One region of the Pseudomonas sp. BNK-30 genome, then DNA from elsewhere that is predicted to be linked to it. Evidence: predicted binding sites of a transcription regulator. Region 1 holds the regulator's gene; each other region holds the start of a gene.
What was found. The regulator sigma-54, encoded in region 1, starts transcription at its own class of promoters, with help from an activator protein. The targets are predictions, from matches to a motif close to ANTGGCATNNANNTTGCTNT.

Region 1 (4,362 bases):
ACTGTTGCAGCAGCTGGCCGAGGCGCTCGGTGATGTACACCGAGCGGTGGTGGCCACCTGTGCAGCCAATGGCGATGGTGACGTAGGCGCGGTTGCTGGCGGCAAAGCGGGGCAGCCATTTGAGCAGGTAGGTCGAGATATCGGTAAACATCTCTTCGACATCCGGCTGCGCGGCAAGGTAATCGATAACCGGCTGATCCAGGCCAGAATGCTCACGCAGTTCGGGCTTCCAGTACGGGTTGGGCAGGCAGCGTACATCGAAAACCAGGTCTGCATCGACCGGCATGCCACGCTTGAAGCCGAACGATTCGACCAGGAATGCGGTGCCGGGCTCAGGCTGATTGAGTAGGCGCAACTTGATCGAGTCGCGCAGTTGGTAAAGGTTGAGGCTGGTAGTGTCGATCTTCAGGTCGGCGAGGTCGGAGATTGGCCCCAACAGTTCGCTTTCCACGCGGATCGCTTCGGCCAGTGAGCGATCTGCATTTGTCAGCGGATGACGCCGGCGCGTTTCGGAGAAACGCTTGAGCAGCGTGTCCTCGTCGGCGTCGAGAAACAGCACATCGCACTGGATATGGCGGCCACGCGCTTCGGCGAGCAGTTCGGGGAAGCGTGACAGGTGGCTGGGCAGGTTGCGGGCATCAATGGACACTGCCACTTTCGGTTGCAGCAACTCTGTATGGATCAACGCGTTTTCCGCCAGCTGCGGCAGTAAACCGGCAGGCAGGTTATCGATACAGTAAAAGCCGTTGTCTTCCAGCACGTCGAGGGCGGTACTCTTGCCGGAGCCGGACCGGCCGCTGACGATGATCAGGCGCATGTTCAGTGCTCGTTCTGTGCGTCCAGGACTACCTGGTACAGGGCCTCGCTGCTGTTGGCGGCACGCAGGCGCTCGCGAACTTCCTTGCGATCCAGCATGCTGGCGATCTGGCGCAGCAGTTCCAGATGGGCGTCGGTGGCAGCCTCCGGCACCAGAAGGATGAACAGCAGGTCGACTGGCGCGCCATCGATGGCGTCATAGTCGATCGGAGCATCCAGGTGCAGCAGGGCACTGACGGGAGAGGTGCAGCCTTCGAGCCGGCAGTGAGGTATGGCGATGCCATTGCCGAAGCCTGTGGAACCGAGCTTTTCACGAGCGATCAGCTTTTCGAAGACGTCTTGCATCTCCAGCTCGGGTATTTGATCGGCAATCAGATTAGCGACCTTTTCCAAGGCGCGCTTCTTACTGCCACCCGGCACGTTCACCAGGGAACGGCCGGGGGTCAGGATGGTTTCAAGTCGGATCATGGATGAGGGGATCAGCGGGCGGCTGCACCTTGCAGCAGGCTTTGCTGTTTTTCCTTGTGTTTTTTCAGTTGGCGGTCGAGCTTGTCGGCCAAGGCATCGATCGCTGCATACATGTCTTCGTGTTCGGCGTTGGCAACCACTTCACCGCCTGGAATCTGCAGGATCGCTTCGACCTTCTGCTGCAGCTTCTCGACTTTCATGATGACCTGCACGTTGGTGATCTTGTCGAAGTGACTCTCCACCCGGGCGAGCTTTTCAAGCACGTAATCGCGCAGCGGCTCGGTGACTTCTACATGCTGTCCACTGATATTGACTTGCATACAGCTTCTCCTTTGTTGCCCGTGCATAAAGAGGCAGGTCTTGCACCTGCCCCACAAACGCTGTGGCAGATCCGAGGGGCTACATCAGTCGCTTGCGTTCGCTCGACGGTGCGATGCCGAGAGACTCGCGGTATTTGGCGACGGTGCGACGGGCTACCTGGATGCCTTGTGCCTCCAGTAAACCAGCGATCTTGCTGTCACTCAATGGCTTTTTCTGATTTTCCGCCGCAACCAGTTTCTTGATGATCGCGCGGATTGCCGTGGACGAGCATTCTCCGCCCTCGGAGGTGCTGACGTGGCTTGAGAAAAAGTATTTCAGTTCGTAGATGCCGCGTGGCGTGTGCATGAATTTCTGCGTGGTCACCCGCGAGATGGTCGACTCGTGCATGCCCACGGCTTCGGCGATGTCATGCAGTACCAGGGGTTTCATTGCCTCGTCGCCGTGGTCCAGGAAACCGCGCTGATGCTCGACGATCTGTGTGGCGACTTTCATCAGTGTTTCATTGCGGCTTTGCAGGCTCTTGATGAACCAGCGTGCTTCCTGCAACTGGTTGCGCATGAAGGTGTTGTCGGCGCTGGTGTCGGCCCGGCGGACGAAGCCGGCATATTGCGGGTTGACCCGCAGACGCGGGATCGCTTCCTGGTTCAGTTCGACCAGCCAGCGATCGCTGTCCTTGCGCACGATGACATCGGGCACCACGTATTCCGGCTCACTGGACTCGATTTGCGATCCCGGGCGCGGGTTGAGGCTCTGAACCAGCTCGATGACCTGGCGCAGCTCGTCTTCCTTGAGCTTCATGCGGCGCATCAGCTGGCTGTAGTCGCGCCCGCCGAGCAGGTCGATGAACTCGGTGACCAGGCGCTTGGCCTCGGCCATCCATGGTGTGCTGGCCGGAAGTTGGCGCAGTTGCAGCAACAGGCACTCGCCCAGGTTGCGTGCGCCGACGCCTGCAGGCTCGAACTGCTGGATACGGTGCAGCACCGCTTCGACTTCGTCCAGTTCGATATCCAGCTCCGGATCGAAACCGGCGCAGATCTCTTCGATCGTGTCTTCCAGATAACCTTGGCCGTTGATGCTGTCGATAAGGGTGACTGCGATCAGGCGGTCGGTATCGGACATCGGTGCCAGGTTCAGCTGCCACAGCAGGTGGCTTTGCAGGCTTTCGCCGGCTGATGTGCGGGTGGTGAAGTCCCACTCGTCGTCATCGTTGCTCGGCAGGCTGCTGGCGCTGGTCTGGTAGATGTCTTCCCAGGCCGTGTCGACCGGAAGCTCATTGGGGATGCGCTCGTTCCACTCACCGTCTTCCAGGGTCTCGGCACTGGCGGTGCTTTCCTGAAAGCTGTTGTCCTGGACTTCGGCGGCCGGCTTGCTCTCGGCGTTATCCGCCATCGGGTCGCTGTTGTCGAAGTCTTCGCCGTCTTCCTGACGTTCGAGCATCGGATTGGACTCCAGCGCTTCCTGGATTTCCTGCTGAAGGTCCAGGGTAGAGAGCTGGAGTAGGCGGATGGCCTGTTGCAACTGCGGGGTCATCGTCAGTTGCTGGCCCATTTTTAGGACGAGCGATGGTTTCATGGCAGGGGCTAATACCTTGTTCGCCGGCGCGCATGCGCCATCCACTACACGAGGGCGCCGGAGCGCCAATTTCAAGCAAGTTTTATGCCTTAAATTGTAGCGTTTGCCTAGAGCACTGTAACAACTTAAGCCCATTCAAGGCTGTAAAACCAGTGCTCCAGGCGCGTCCCTGAATCAGAGTCGGAACTCGTGACCCAGGTAAACTTCCTTGACCAGTTCGTTGGCCAGGATGGTCTGCGCATCGCCCTCGGCGATCAGTTGCCCGTCATTGACGATATAGGCGGTTTCGCAGATATCCAGGGTCTCGCGGACGTTGTGGTCGGTGATCAGTACGCCGATGCCCTTGGCCTTGAGGTGGTGGATGATCTGCTTGATGTCACCGACCGAAATGGGGTCGACGCCAGCGAAGGGTTCGTCCAGCAGGATGAACTTGGGGGCGGTTGCCAGGGCGCGTGCGATCTCGACACGGCGACGCTCGCCGCCGGAAAGGCTCATGCCGAGGTTGTCGCGGATGTGGCTGATGTGGAACTCCTGCAGCAGGCTTTCCAGCTCCTTGCGGCGGCCCTCACGGTCGAGCTCCTTGCGGGTCTCGAGGATGGCCATGATGTTGTCGGCCACCGACAGCTTGCGGAAGATCGAAGCTTCCTGCGGCAGGTAGCCGATGCCGGCGCGTGCGCGCCCGTGCATGGGCTGATGGCTGACATCGAGGTTGTCGATGAGCACGCGCCCCTGGTCGGCCTGGACCAGGCCGACGATCATGTAGAAGCAGGTCGTCTTGCCTGCGCCGTTGGGGCCTAGCAGGCCGACGATCTGACCGCTGTCGATCGACAGGCTGACGTCACGCACGACTTGACGCCCTTTGTAGCTCTTGGCCAGGTGCTGGGCTTTGAGGGTTGCCATTTACTCGGCCTTCTTCTTCGGCTGGATCACCATGTCGATGCGCTGACGTGGCTGGGTCACGTTGCCGCCGCGACCGGCGGTCGCAACCTGGGACTTGGTGTTGTAGACGATCTTCTCGCCTTCGGTGGTGTTGCCTTCGTTTTCGACCTTGGCGCGGTCGGTGAGAATCACGGTGTCCTTTTGCGCCTGATACTGGATGGTCACGGCCCAGCCTTTCATCTTGTCAGGCTTGGCGGCGCTTTGCTGCTGCTCGAAATAGGCCAGGTTGCCCACCGAAGTGACCAC
Region 2 (4,362 bases), 2.7 Mb from region 1:
GTGAGATAAAGTTCGAAACGGTCCGACATGTGTATTCCAGAGCCTTGGGCTATTTGAGTGACGAAGCGACGCATCGCCCCGCCGATGTTTGCCCGAACGCCCTTCCAGCAAGCGTCCGAGTGGCCTTGATCTGCGCAGTATGCAGCAGCTGAAGGGCCGGGCCGCCTGATCGATCTGCTCTCGCCAGTGGCAGAGACAGCTTAGATCATCAGGCAGTACAAAAAATTTCTGTCGACTTCAGGGTCGATGTGACCCTTCGTCGCATTACCAAATATTTCTTTCATCGCAGCGCAACGCTGGCGAAATGACGTCAAGGTTCAGCAAACCCCGGCCATAGCGGGCTCAACGCCAAACAAGGTTGAGTCGCATTTATTTACTTATCCCTTCACCCTTGGAAACGTTACGTGCTTATGACAAATCGATCATTCCCTCGGTGACTCGCATTCGTTAGAACTGGTCTCAGGCCGCTTCGCAACGAAGTGGCACTTTCAGCCCGCCACGCCGGCAGCGGGCGCAAACCGGCAGAAAGACTCTGCCCGGCCTCGGAGAGGCCGACGGGACATTACAGTCAACAAGTGAGGGCAACACCCTATGAGAAGACTTAAGCGTGATCCGTTGGAAAGAGCATATTCACGTGGCTACCAATATGGGGTCACCGGCAAATCCCGCGAACTTTGCCCCTTCAATCTTCCTTCTGTTCGCCAAGCCTGGATCAACGGCTGGCGTGAAGGTCGCGGTGATAACTGGGACGGAATGACTGGCACCGCTGGCATCCATAGACTCAACGAAAATCACGCCGTTGGCTGAACGAGGACACTGAATTCGAGTCACCATGCACGCCCCATCCGGGCGGCGGGCTAAGGCCCAGGGGCCCCTTGACGGGGCCCTTTTTTATGCCTGCGTGATCATGCCCGCGGCATTGCGGCGATCGCATCCACTGCCTCACGGATCAGCGCCGGCCCTTTATAGATGAAGCCTGAGTAGATCTGCACCAGGCTCGCGCCAGCGGCAATCTTCTCTGCGGCATGCCGGCCTTCGGTGATACCCCCAGCAGCAATAATCGGCATCTTGCCGCCCAGCTCGGCCGACAGCACCTTGACGATATGGGTGCTCTTTGCAAGTACCGGTGCACCGGAAAGGCCGCCCGCCTCCCCGCCATACGGCAGGTTTTCCACACCTTCACGGCCCATGGTGGTGTTGGTAGCGATCACCGCATCCATGCCCGATTCCATCAGCGTTGCCGCCACCAGCGCAGTTTCTTCATCACTCATGTCCGGCGCGATCTTGATCGCCAGCGGCACACGCTTGCCATGCTCGCCGGCCAGTTGTTCGCGGCGCTCGGCCAGGGCATCGAGCAGCTGCTTGAGCGAATCGCCGAACTGCAGGCTGCGAAGGCCTGGGGTATTGGGCGAGCTGATGTTCACGGTGATGTAGCTGGCGTGGCCATAGACCTTGTTCAGGCAGATCAGGTAATCGTCGACCGCGCGCTCTACCGGGGTGTCGAAGTTCTTGCCGATGTTGATGCCCAGCACACCGTCATAACGCGCGGCGCGCACCCGCTCGAGCAAGTGATCGACGCCCAGGTTGTTGAAGCCCATGCGGTTGATGATTGCCGTGGCCTCTGGCAGGCGGAACAAGCGCGGCTTCGGGTTGCCCGGCTGCGCTCGCGGGGTCACGGTGCCGATCTCGACAAAACCGAAGCCCAGCTGGGCAAAGCCATCGATGGCCGCGCCATTCTTGTCCAGGCCTGCCGCCAGGCCGACCGGATTGGCGAAGTTCAAGCCCATCACCGACACCGGCAATGCCGCCGGCTGCTTGCACAGCGCGCCGTTGAGCCCGAGGCGGCCACCGGCGCCGATCAGGTCCAGGGACAGGTCATGGGAGGTTTCCGGGGAAAGCTTGAACAGCAGCTGGCGGGCCAGGGTATACATGGGCGGGCAAGGCTCAGGGGTGAGTGAGGTTGCGATTATAGCCAGCGTGCGGCCGGCATGACAGCGCCTTGGCACATGCGTTGCTACATCGCCTGCACACAGCCTATTCAGTACAGGCGAGGATCTACGTGAATACATCACCCCTGGCATGGGTCAACGGCAGCGATGCGCCAGAAAAACCCAGCCTCGATATCGGTTTCATGGCCCTGACCGATTGTGCTTCGGTTGTGGTAGCGGCCACCCAGGGCTTCGCCCAGCAACACGGCCTGACACTCAACCTCAAACGCCAGGGCTCATGGGCCGGCCTGCGCGACAAACTGGCCAGCGGTGAACTGGATGCCGCTCATTGCCTCTATGGCCTGGTCTATGCCGTGCACCTGGGCATCGGCGGGGTGCCGGCCAGCGACATGGCGGTGCTCATGGGGCTGAACCAGAATGCCCAGGCCATCAACCTCTCCCCCGCCCTTCAGCGCAAGGCTGTGACCACACCTGAAGCACTGGCACGTCACGTGCACCAGCAGGGTGCAAAACTGACCTTCGCCCAGACATTCCCCACTGGCACCCATGCCATGTGGCTGTATTACTGGCTGGCGAGCCAAGGCATTCACCCCCTGCACGACGTCAATAGCGTGGTGGTGCCACCGGCGCAAATGATGGCGCACATCCAGGCTGGCCGGATCGATGGCTTCTGCGTCGGCGAACCCTGGGCAGGCGCCGCCGTAGCGCAGGGCCAGGGCTTTACCTTGGCTACCAGCCAGTCGATCTGGCCCGACCACCCGGAAAAGGTCCTGGCCTGCGCCCGCACCTTTGCCGAGCAGTACCCAAACAGCGCCCGGGCGCTGGTCAAAGCGATCCTCGCCGCCAGCCGCTTCATCGAACAAAGCCAGGAAAATCGCCACGGCACCGCGCAACTGCTCAGCGGCAGCGCCTACCTGGATACGCCCATTGAAAACATCGAACCGCGGCTGCTCGGGGTGTATCAGGACGGCCTTGGCAACCACTGGCAGGACCATCATGCCCTGCGCCTGTTCGATCAGGGGCGGGCCAATGTGCCTTACCTGTCCGACGGCATGTGGTTCATGACCCAGTTCCGTCGCTGGGGGCTGCTGCGCGATGATCCCGACTACCTCGGCGTGGCGCGCCAGGTCCAGCAGCTGGCGCTTTACCAAGAAGCCGCCGAGGCGCTGGGCGTGGCTTGCCCTGGCACGCCCATGCGCAGCAGCCTGCTGATCGACGGTATCCGCTGGGATGGCAGCGACCCATACGGCTACGCCCGCAGCTTCAGCCTGCACGCCTTGGGCGATACGCCCGATGCCCGTATCGGTCTGTGAGGGTCACCAACATGCTGCGCATCCTGCTGATCGACGATACCCAGAACAAGCTCGGCCGCCTCAAGGCTGCACTGCGCGAAGCCGGCTTCGAGGTGATCGAGGCGCCAGACCTGACCATCGACCTGCCCGCCTGCGTCGAGATGGTGCACCCGGACGTGGTGTTGATCGATACCGACTCACCCGACCGTGACGTGATGGAACAGGTGGTGATGGTGAGCCGCGACCAGCCGCGGCCGATCGTGCTGTTCACCGACGAGCATGACCCCGGGGTGATGCGCCAGGCGATCCAGGCCGGGGTCAGCGCGTACATCGTCGAGGGCATCCACGCCGCCCGCTTGCAGCCAATCCTGGACGTGGCCATGGCCCGCTTCGAGAGCGACCAGGCGCTCAAGGCCCAGCTGCAGGCCCGCGACCAGCAACTGGCCGAGCGCAAGCGCATCGAGCAGGCCAAAGGCCTGCTGATGAAAATGAAAGACTGCAACGAAGAACAGGCGTACACCCTGATGCGCCGGCAGGCCATGAGCCGCCAGCAGAAGCTGATCCAGGTGGCTGAGCAGATCATCGCCATGCACGAGATGCTGGGGTAAGCAGGCGACCGTACAATGTTGGCCCAGCTCTTGCTGAAGATATCGCACCGGTAGCCAACGGCGGTTGCCCACAAACCCCGACAAAGACGTCGCTCACCCCTCCATGCCAGTGGACCGGGTAGCGGCGTCTTTTCGTTTCCGTTGCATTGCCGAGTGAGGTGTTCGATGAGTACCAGCTTCTGGAAATCCGGGCATGTGCCCACGCTGTTCGCTGCGTTCCTGTATTTCGACCTGAGCTTCATGGTGTGGTACCTGCTCGGCCCGCTGGCCGTACAGATCGCCACCGACCTGCAACTGAGTGCACAGCAACGGGGCCTGATGGTCGCAACACCCATCCTCGCCGGTGCCGTGCTGCGTTTTGTCATGGGCCTGCTGGTCGACCGCCTCTCACCGAAAACCGCCGGGCTGATCGGCCAGGTCATCGTGATTGTCGCCCTGGCCTGTGCCTGGTACCTGGGCGTGCACACCTACGAGCAAGCCCTGCTGCTCGGTGTGTTTCTCGGTGTTGCCGGC
Region 3 (4,362 bases), 540 kb from region 1:
AAACTGATGGTGCCGGTCAGCGGCGTGGTGGAAGCAGGATCGAACGGGTTACGACCGTCGACCAACGTGTACATGGTCCATTCGTTCGTACCGGTTTTGCGGTAGAACTGCTCCATGGTGTGCTCGTTACCCTGGCTGTCGTACACCTTGGTCGGGAACGACTTGGAATAGGTCGTCTCGTCGGTAGGATCGAACGGCAGGTTCGGCACCATGGCGCCCGTACCATCATCGATTTCCAACGGAATGTCGGTGGCCGACGAATTCAGGTTGATGCCTTGGTCGATCAGCGAGGTGGCCTTGGGCTGCAGCGCCGACGTATCGATCTGCAGGTCGGTCAGCACGCCCTTCTGGATCTTGCCGGTCGCATCGGCAGCGTAGCCTTGCAGGCGCAGGCCGTCCGAGGTGACCACGAAGTTGTTCTTGTCGGCCTGGAAAGCACCGGCACGGGTGTAGACACGCGAGCCGTTGTCGGAGAGGACGAAAAAGCCCTGCCCCTGGATACCCATGTCCAGCACGTTACCCGTGTTATTGACGTCGCCCTGGGAGAACTGCTGCGAGATCGCCGCCAGACGCACGCCGTTGCCGACCTGGTTCTTGCCCACACCCAGGCGATTGGCGCCAGCATAGACGTCGGCGAACTCGGCACGCGAGGATTTGAAGCCGGTGGTATTGACGTTGGCGATGTTGTTGCCGGTAACGTCCAGCTGCTTGTTGGCTGCGTACAGACCGCTAAGGCCGATATTGAAAGACATGAATTCGCTCCTGTGCCGCGCTAGCGGGCCTTAGATACCGATGGTTTGTACGTCAGAGAGGGAGACCTTGCCGACGCCCGCAAGGTTGAGCACCATTTCGCCGGTGGCATTGAAGCTGACACTGGTCACCTTCGCTGGCAGCAGCGTGCTCATCTGCACCGACTGGCCATCCACGGTGGTGCTGGCGGTGAAGGTGTAGGTACCCGGGTCGACCTTCTCGCCACTGTTGTTGGTGCCGTCCCAGATGAAATCGGCATAACCGGCTGCCTGCTCGCCCAACTCGATGGTCTTGACGGTGTTGCCGTCCTTGTCCTTGATGGTGATCTTCGCTTCACTGATTGCCTGCGGCACGACGAACTGCGCATTGAAGCTCTGGGTGGTATCGACCACCGCCTTGTCGTTCTGCACCACCACCGAACGGCCGACCAGTGACGAGGCCTGAAGGGCCTGGGACGAAGCCATGGCATTGGTGATGCTGCTGACCGATTCGTTCAGGGAGGTGATGCCTTCCAGGCTGCTAAACTGCGCCAACTGGGCCACGAACTCGCCGTTCTCCTGCGGGTCCAGCGGGTTCTGGTGCTGCATCTGGGTAACCAGCAACTGCAGGAACGCGTCCTTGCCAAGCGCGTCGGTACCGGTCTTGGACGCGGTATCGGTGGCTTTCTTGGCGGTGCCACCGACGCCCGACGCAGTCAGGACATCATTGAGGTTCACACCGCTGGTGCTATCGACTGCCATGGTCTGGATTCCTTATCACTGACCCAGGGTCAGTACTTTCTGCATCATGTTCTTGGCGGTGTTCATCAGCTCGGCGTTGGTCTGGAACGCGCGGCTGGCGGAGATCATGTCAGCCATCTCCTCGACCACATTGACGTTCGGGTAGTAGACGTAACCGTCCTTGTTCGCCGCCGGATGGTTGGGCTCGTAGCGTGCTTCGAGGTTGCTCTGGTCTTCGATGATGCCCTTGACCTGCACACCCTGCCCTGCCTCACCCTGATCTTCGAACAGCGACTGGCTGCCGCCGGCTTGCGCATTCTGGAAGGTGGTGGCAAACACCGGGTGCCGCGCGCGGTAGGTCTGGTCGATGCTCGACGAAACGGTCTCGGCGTTGGCGATGTTGGAAGCAACGGTGTTGAGGCGGGTGTTCTGCGCACTCATGCCGCTACCGGCAATGTTGAAAACACTGGACAGGGACATGGTCATTCTCCGCGCAGGGCCGATACCAGCCCTTTGAATTTACTGTTGAGCAGGGTAAAGCTGGCCTGGAAGCCAATGGCGTTTTCCGTGTAGTTCGATTGCTCGATCTGGGCGTCCACGGTGTTCTGGTCGATCGACGGCTGCGTCGGCGTGCGGTACTGCAGCGTGTCGTCGGCCATTGCCAGGCCTTCGGCCTCGATGTGGCGGCTGTTGGTACGGTCCATGGCAAAGCGGCCACCGCTCTGCTGCTTCTGGCTTTCGGCGGCGAGCACCGAAGAGAAGTCCATGTCACGCGCCTTGTAATTGGGCGTGTCAGCGTTGGCGATGTTGTTGGCCAGCACTTCGGCGCGCTGGGCGCGGAAGCCCAGGGCCTTTTCATGGATGCCAAGCGCCTTGTCGAAACTGATGCTCATGTCGGGGAAACCTTCGAAGGTTGACCGGAATATCGTTGGCCAAGCTATAGCAAGGGCTGTGCCAATGTTTTGAAAGGCCGGAAACATTGGGCTGGAGCAGGGATGGCTGATGGCGCGATGCCAGAAAAGCGGCAAAAGGCTTCCGCCTGGAGAAGGGAAAGCGGCAATTGCCGGGCGGCAAAAGCGGCAAAACAAAAAATTGACGTCAAGCGGCGTGAGTGGCGACGGGGTGCAAAAGGCCTGCTTTTAGAGTGCGGGTTTCTTGAGATCGAACGCCGCGCTGGCGGCGCTCGATATCAGGCCTTCCCAAAACAGCCCGCAGCCCATCACTTGGCCTGGTAAATGATTCCCGGGCTGCACTGCACCATCTGGTAATGGTCCGGCAAACCATTGAGCGCCTCGGACGCCCCCAGGAAAAGATACCCACCCGGCTTCAGGGTGCTGTGAATACGCAGCAAGATGTCTTTCTTCACCTGTGCCGAGAAATAGATCAACACATTCCGGCAAAACACGATGTCGAACTTGCCCAGCGCGGCATAGCTGTCGAGCAGGTTGAACGAGCGGAACTCGACCCGGCTGCGAATGGCCGGTTTCACCGCCCAGCGCCCCGGCCCCTTGGTGTCGAAGTAACGCTGCAAGCGCTCCTGGGACAGGCCACGGGCGATCGCCAGGCTGTCGTACTCGCCGGTCTTGCAGTTGTTCAGCATCGAACCGGACAGGTCGGTGGCAACGATCTGCGCACCCATCTTCAACTGGCCCAGGTTGCTGCGCTCGAACTCATCGATGGCCATCGAAATGGAGTACGGCTCCTGGCCCGACGAGCAGGCCGCCGACCACATGCGCAGGCGCTGGCCGGGGTTGTTCTTGATGAACTCGGGAATGACCTTGTTCTTCAGCACTTCGAATGGGTAGGTATCGCGAAACCACAAGGTTTCGTTGGTGGTCATCGCATCCACCACCTGCTCGCGCAAGCCGCCACGTGGCTGGGCCTGGATGCGCTGCACCAGCTCACCCAGGCTCTTGATGCCCTGCTGCTCCATCAGCTTGTTCAGTCGGCTGGAGACCAGGTACTGCTTGTTCTCACCCAGCAGGATGCCACAGGCTTTCTCCAGGAATACCCGGAACTGTTCGAAATCCAAATTACCCGTAGACACTACTGCGGCCTCTTTTCAATCACAGGTACCGGGAGTCGCCTCCCGGCTACTTCAATGCGTTGCCTTGATCCGGTCGACCACGCGCTGGGCCAGGTCGTCCGGCTTGAACTTGGCCAGGAAGTCATCGGCACCGACCTTCTTGACCATCGCCTGGTTGAACACCCCGGACAACGAAGTATGCAGGCAGATATGCAGTTTTTGCATGCGCGGGTCACTGCGGATCTCGGCCGTCAGCGTATAGCCGTCCATCTCTGGCATCTCGATGTCCGAAATCATCATCAGGAACTCTTCTTCCGGCCGCTTGCCCTCGTCCACCAGCTTGCGCAGGTAGTCCAGAGCCTGGCGCCCATCATTGAGCGCCACCACCTCGACGCCGACCGTCTGCAGGCAGCGGCTGACCTGCTTGCGCGCCACCGACGAATCATCGACGGTCAGCACACGCAGCAGTACGGCCTTGTCCTGCGTGTCGGCATCGACCACACCGGCTGACACCGACTCGGACGACGGCGCCACCTCGGCCAGCACCTTTTCCACGTCGATGATTTCAACCATGCGGTTGTCCACCCGGGTGACCGCAGTCAGGTAGTGGTCGCGGCCAGTGCCCTTGGGTGGCGGGTGGATCTCTTCCCAGTTCATGTTGACGATGCGCTCCACCGAGTGCACCAGAAAACCCTGGGTCTTGGTGTTGTACTCGGTGATGATCACGAAGCTGTTGCGAGTCTCTTCCTTCAGCCCGGGCAAACCGGTGGCCATCGACAGGTCGAGAATCGGGATGGTCGCCCCACGAATGTTGGCCACACCACGCACCACCGGGTGGGACTTGGGCAGCACGGTCAGCTCAGGGCA

Region 2: ACMGGN_RS13970 (CmpA/NrtA family ABC transporter substrate-binding protein) is a predicted target of sigma-54. The motif match lies at 1,999-2,018, and genes of this name have one in related genera.
Region 3: flgB (flagellar basal body rod protein FlgB) is a predicted target of sigma-54. The motif match lies at 2,409-2,428, and genes of this name have one in related genera.

What each region holds. Positions count from the first base shown of each region.
Region 1 is NZ_CP179904.1:332,127-336,488, forward strand. It holds gene rapZ (RNase adapter RapZ) at 1-817, opposite strand, end outside; gene ptsN (PTS IIA-like nitrogen regulatory protein PtsN) at 820-1,284, opposite strand; gene hpf (ribosome hibernation-promoting factor, HPF/YfiA family) at 1,296-1,604, opposite strand; gene ACMGGN_RS01555 (RNA polymerase factor sigma-54) at 1,684-3,177, opposite strand; gene lptB (LPS export ABC transporter ATP-binding protein) at 3,352-4,077, opposite strand; gene lptA (lipopolysaccharide transport periplasmic protein LptA) at 4,078-4,362, opposite strand, start outside.
Region 2 is NZ_CP179904.1:2,993,516-2,997,877, forward strand. It holds gene rlmKL (bifunctional 23S rRNA (guanine(2069)-N(7))-methyltransferase RlmK/23S rRNA (guanine(2445)-N(2))-methyltransferase RlmL) at 1-29, opposite strand, end outside; gene rmf (ribosome modulation factor) at 592-807, shown strand; gene ACMGGN_RS13965 (quinone-dependent dihydroorotate dehydrogenase) at 906-1,931, opposite strand; gene ACMGGN_RS13970 (CmpA/NrtA family ABC transporter substrate-binding protein) at 2,060-3,262, shown strand; gene ACMGGN_RS13975 (ANTAR domain-containing response regulator) at 3,274-3,849, shown strand; gene ACMGGN_RS13980 (nitrate/nitrite transporter) at 4,015-4,362, shown strand, end outside.
Region 3 is NZ_CP179904.1:868,093-872,454, reverse strand. It holds gene flgE (flagellar hook protein FlgE) at 1-752, opposite strand, end outside; gene flgD (flagellar hook assembly protein FlgD) at 783-1,490, opposite strand; gene flgC (flagellar basal body rod protein FlgC) at 1,506-1,949, opposite strand; gene flgB (flagellar basal body rod protein FlgB) at 1,952-2,362, opposite strand; gene ACMGGN_RS04125 (hypothetical protein) at 2,465-2,704, shown strand; gene cheR (protein-glutamate O-methyltransferase CheR) at 2,689-3,516, opposite strand; gene ACMGGN_RS04115 (chemotaxis protein CheV) at 3,568-4,362, opposite strand, start outside.